2 regions of the Streptosporangium sp. OZ121 genome follow, and region 1 is predicted to be linked to the other one. Evidence: riboswitches for the same ligand, from Rfam matches in the RefSeq annotation. Region 1 holds a riboswitch; the other holds the start of a gene.

Evidence for each region. A riboswitch is a leader RNA that binds a small molecule or an ion and turns the genes downstream of it on or off. The one in region 1 is predicted to bind thiamine pyrophosphate.
Region 2: another riboswitch for thiamine pyrophosphate. It lies ahead of thiC (phosphomethylpyrimidine synthase ThiC); the one in region 1 lies ahead of ACTOQ1_RS21465 (purine-cytosine permease family protein).

Annotation. Positions count from the first base shown of each region.
Region 1 is NZ_JBPXMC010000011.1:170,563-172,757, forward strand. Features, by position in the region: gene ACTOQ1_RS21465 (purine-cytosine permease family protein) at 1-1,354, opposite strand, end outside; TPP riboswitch at 1,347-1,459, opposite strand.
Region 2 is NZ_JBPXMC010000022.1:29,541-31,735, forward strand. Features, by position in the region: gene thiC (phosphomethylpyrimidine synthase ThiC) at 1-1,180, opposite strand, end outside; TPP riboswitch at 1,173-1,285, opposite strand; gene ACTOQ1_RS30600 (CDP-alcohol phosphatidyltransferase family protein) at 1,380-1,976, shown strand; gene ACTOQ1_RS30605 (sugar phosphate nucleotidyltransferase) at 1,980-2,195, shown strand, end outside.

The sequences.
Region 1 (2,195 bases):
CGCCGAGCCCCAGGGTGACGAGACCCGCGACGAGGAACGCGCCGACGGACGCGCTCATCCACGGCTGCGGGACGAAGCCGAGCGCGTCGCGGGCGCCGTTCCAGAACGAGGTCCACCACGCGACCTCCGGGGCGGCCGGCAGCGCGGCGAGCATCCACCAGGTCACGAAACCCAGCACCCACGGGAGCACCATGAGCGGGCGCGAGGGCGCGGTCTCCGAGGTGTCCCAGCCCCTGGCGCCGCCGAGCAGGAAGTAGTCCGCGGCGAGCACCGCGAACATCGGCACGAAGACCGCCCCGATGAGGCCGAGGAAGCCGGTGTAGGTCTCGGCGTTGACGAAGATCGCGAGCAGGGTGACCAGCACGCCGATGGCCACGGAGATGATCCGGCGGTCCAGCCTGGGCAGCAGGTTCTGCAGCGACATCGCGGTGGAGTAGACGTTCACGAACGACTGGTCGGTCTCGCGCAGCACCAGGATGCCGAAGAACAGCGGGCCGAGTGCCGCGGCCACGAAGGGGTCCCAGACCTGGTTCGGGTCGTTGCCGACCAGCGCGAGCGCCGCGATGCCGAGGACCAGGCAGGCCACCTGGGCGATCGTGTAACCGCCGACGACCCCGGTGAAGGCGGCCCTGCCGGAGCGGGAGAAGCGGGCGAAGTCCGCCGCGACCGGCACCCACGAGACCGACAGCGCGATCACGTAGTCGACCGACGGCGCGAACGCCTCCCAGGATCCGCCGCCGATCGCCGGTCCCCGCTGGAACAGGGCGACCATGAACCAGATCATCGAGATCACCACGCCGGCGGTGACGTACCTGCGGAGCAGGCGGACCGCTCCCAGCGGCCGGATGGTCAGCGCGGTGGTGATCACCCCAGCGACGACCACCCAGACCGCGTAGGGCACCTCGACGCCGAAGGATCCGGCGATGGCCTGGGCGCCCTGGGCGATGACCCACAGCTCGAAGGCTCCCCAGCCCAGCATCTGGACGATGTTCAGCACGGTCGGCAGGTAGGAGAGCCTGGCCCCGAACAGCCCGCGCAGCAGGACCATCGCCGGAGCGCCGGTCCGCTGCCCGGGAATCGCGGCCAGGCCCACCATCGCGGTACCGATGACGCTGCCCACGACGGCGGCCAGGATCGCGGCCACGAAGCTCAGCGGCCGGTCGCCGAGCGGATTGATCAGCGCGATCGCGCCGGAGAAGCCGAGCAGGCTGACACCCAGGTTGGCCCAGAGCGCGCCCTGGTCGAGCACGCCGAGGGCCTTGGGAGGAGCCTCGCCGAGGGTGAGGGGCGCCTCGGCCGCACCGGAGTCCCCGGAGTCCCCGGAGCCCTTGGAATCGACGGCGGCAGACGTCATCACGCACACTCCCTACGCCGGCATTACCCGGACAGGTTCATGCGGTCGGCGACAGCAGTAGTCGCCCTCTCAGCCTGGTTGCCCCAAGCTCCCGCGTTGGTCGATACGCGAAGCCGGGATCACCCCAGCTCGCGCCCTCATGATGCACCATCCGCCCGTATTCGGCCAGTGCCGGGTTGGCACGGCCATCTCACGAGGGGAGTCCGTGGACGTTCGCAGAGGTACGGCTACGTACGTGGCGGTAGCCGTACCTCATGGCTGTACGACAACCGCCTGACCTCTGGGTCCAGAGGCGCCCCCTCCAGACCCAGAGGTGTCTCTGGAGGCTGATCCCGCGCCCTACCGGCGACCTGGCGCCTAGAGCCCCCTCGTCAGCCGGCGCGTCCGAGCGCGTCCGAGGCCCCGCCGGCATCCACAGGAGCGACGACGCGGGCAACGCGTCAATCAATTTCTCCCGGCGGCAGGAGGGTATGTCCAATACATGGATCCTCCCCCGCGTCCCCCGGACATCCCTCCGTACGCCCGACCCGAAATCTCGACGCCACATCCTCAGGAAACGCGAGAAGCCACTGTTCCCGGGGCGCCGAGCGCTCGGCAGCGCGCCGACCTGATGGCGATCGCTCGACGTTTGGCCGGTAGACACGAAGAGCGGAACCCGGCGAATATCCGCTATGTCGCATCAACACGTCAGGCAGCACTCGGGGAAACCACGGCTTCACGCGTGAGCGGGGACGCGAGCGTCTACGTGATCCAGATGGAGGGAGAATTCCTGAGGAGAACCATGCATGGAGAGAGGTCGATCTCGGGCAACTCCATAACGATCATCGTCGATGCCGAGACG
Region 2 (2,195 bases), on a different contig from region 1:
AGAGCTCGCGCTGCAGGTCGACGTTCTCCTTGATCTTGTGCATGGGGACGTGGCCGGGCCCCTCGACCATCACCTGGACGTCGTGCGCGTGAGCGATCCTCGTGAGCTCGCCCAGCGTCCTGAGCTCGGCGAACTGGGCCTCGTCGTTGGCGTCGGAGATCGATCCGGGGCGCAGGCCGTCGCCCAGCGAGAACGCCACGTCGTAGCGGGCCAGGATCTCGCAGATGTCGGCGAAGTGCTCGTAGAGGAAGCTCTCGCGGTGGTGCGCCAGGCACCAGGCCGCCATGATCGAGCCGCCCCGGGAGACGATCCCGGTCCTGCGCCGCGCGGTCAGCGGCACGTGGGCCAGGCGCACCCCCGCGTGGACGGTGAAGTAGTCCACGCCCTGCTCGCACTGCTCGATCAGGGTGTCCCGGTAGATCTCCCACGACAGGCGGGCCGCGTCGCCGCCCGCCTTCTCCAGCGCCTGGTAGAGCGGGACGGTCCCGATCGGCACCGGGGAGTTGCGGATGATCCACTCGCGGGTGGTGTGGATGTTGCGCCCGGTGGACAGGTCCATCACCGTGTCGGCGCCCCACCGGATCGCCCACGTCATCTTGTCCACCTCCTCCTCGATGGTGGAGGCGACGGCCGAGTTGCCGATGTTGGCGTTGATCTTCACGAGGAAGTTGCGGCCGATGACCATCGGCTCGCTCTCGGGGTGGTTGACGTTGGCCGGGATGATCGCCCGCCCGGCGGCCACCTCGGCGCGGACGAACTCCGGCGTCACGCCCTCGCGGACCGCGACGAACTCCATCTCCCGGGTGACCAGGCCGCGGCGGGCGTAGGCGAGCTGGGTGACCGGCGCCCCCGCCGCGCGCAGCGGCCGGTCGCCGCCGCCGGTGAAGACCGCGTCGAGGGAACGCAGGTCGCGGGCCCAGGCGTCGCGGTCGCGGTAGCCGTCGTCGCCGGGGGCGCCGGGCCGGCCGCCGTACCGGACCGTGTCGCCCCGCTCCAGGATCCACTCCTCGCGCGGGCGCGGCAGGCCGCGGGTGACGTCGGTGGTCACGGACGGGTCGGTGTAGGGGCCCGAGGTGTCGTACAGCGTGACCGCGGTCCCGTCGGTCAGGCGCACCTCGCGCATGGGGACGCGCAGGTCGCCCTGGTAGATCTTGGAGCTGGAAATACGCGCGTCGGTCATCGCGCAAACTCCCTTCGCCGGCATTACCCGGAGCAGGTTCTGGCGGTCGGCGGCTGTCTCGGCCGTCCTCTCAGCCCGGTTCTCCGGGCTCCCGCGTTGGTCGAACGGAACGATAACGCGTATCCCCCGCGCCCACCATCCACTCGGCCGCATCCGACGCAGTAGTGTCACCATCAGGTACGGGGAGGGAGATCAGCCGGTGAATCCGGAAGCATCGGGGGCCGAGGACCGAATCTGGACGGTCCCCAACGCGTTGAGCCTGGCCAGGCTTCTGGGGGTGCCGGTTTTCCTGTGGCTGGTGCTGGGCCCGAAGGCCGACGGCTGGGCCGTCGCCCTGCTGATGCTGGCGGGGTTCTCCGACTGGCTCGACGGCAAGATCGCCCGTGCCTGGAACCAGACCAGCAGGCTCGGCCGCCTGCTCGACCCGCTGGCCGACCGGCTCTACATCCTGGCCACCCTGTTCGGCCTCGCCATGCGCGAGATCATCCCCTGGTGGCTGGCGCTGGCCATCCCGCTGCGCGACGTGATGCTGCTGGGCATCCCGATCATCCTGCGCCGCCTCGGGTACGGTCCCGCGCTGCCCGTGCACTTCCTCGGCAAGGCCGCCACGGCCAACCTGCTCTACGCCTTCCCACTGCTCTTCCTGGCCCACCATCCCTCCTGGTACGGCGAGGTGGCGGGGATCGTCGGCTGGTCCCTGGCCATCTGGGGCACCGGCCTGTACTGGTGGTCCGGGGTGCTGTATTGGGTACAGGTGCGTCAGCTGACAAGCGAGGCCAAACGCCTTAAGAGGTGATCTGTGAAGGCCGTCGTCATGGCGGGCGGGGAGGGGACACGGCTCCGGCCGATGACCGCGAACCAGCCCAAACCTCTCCTACCCGTGATCAACCGGCCGATCATGGAGCATGTGCTTCGCCTGCTGAAACGGCACGGCTTCACCGAGACGGTGGTCACCGTGCAGTTCCTGGCCGCCCTGGTCCGCAACTACTTCGGCGACGGCGACGAGCTCGGCATG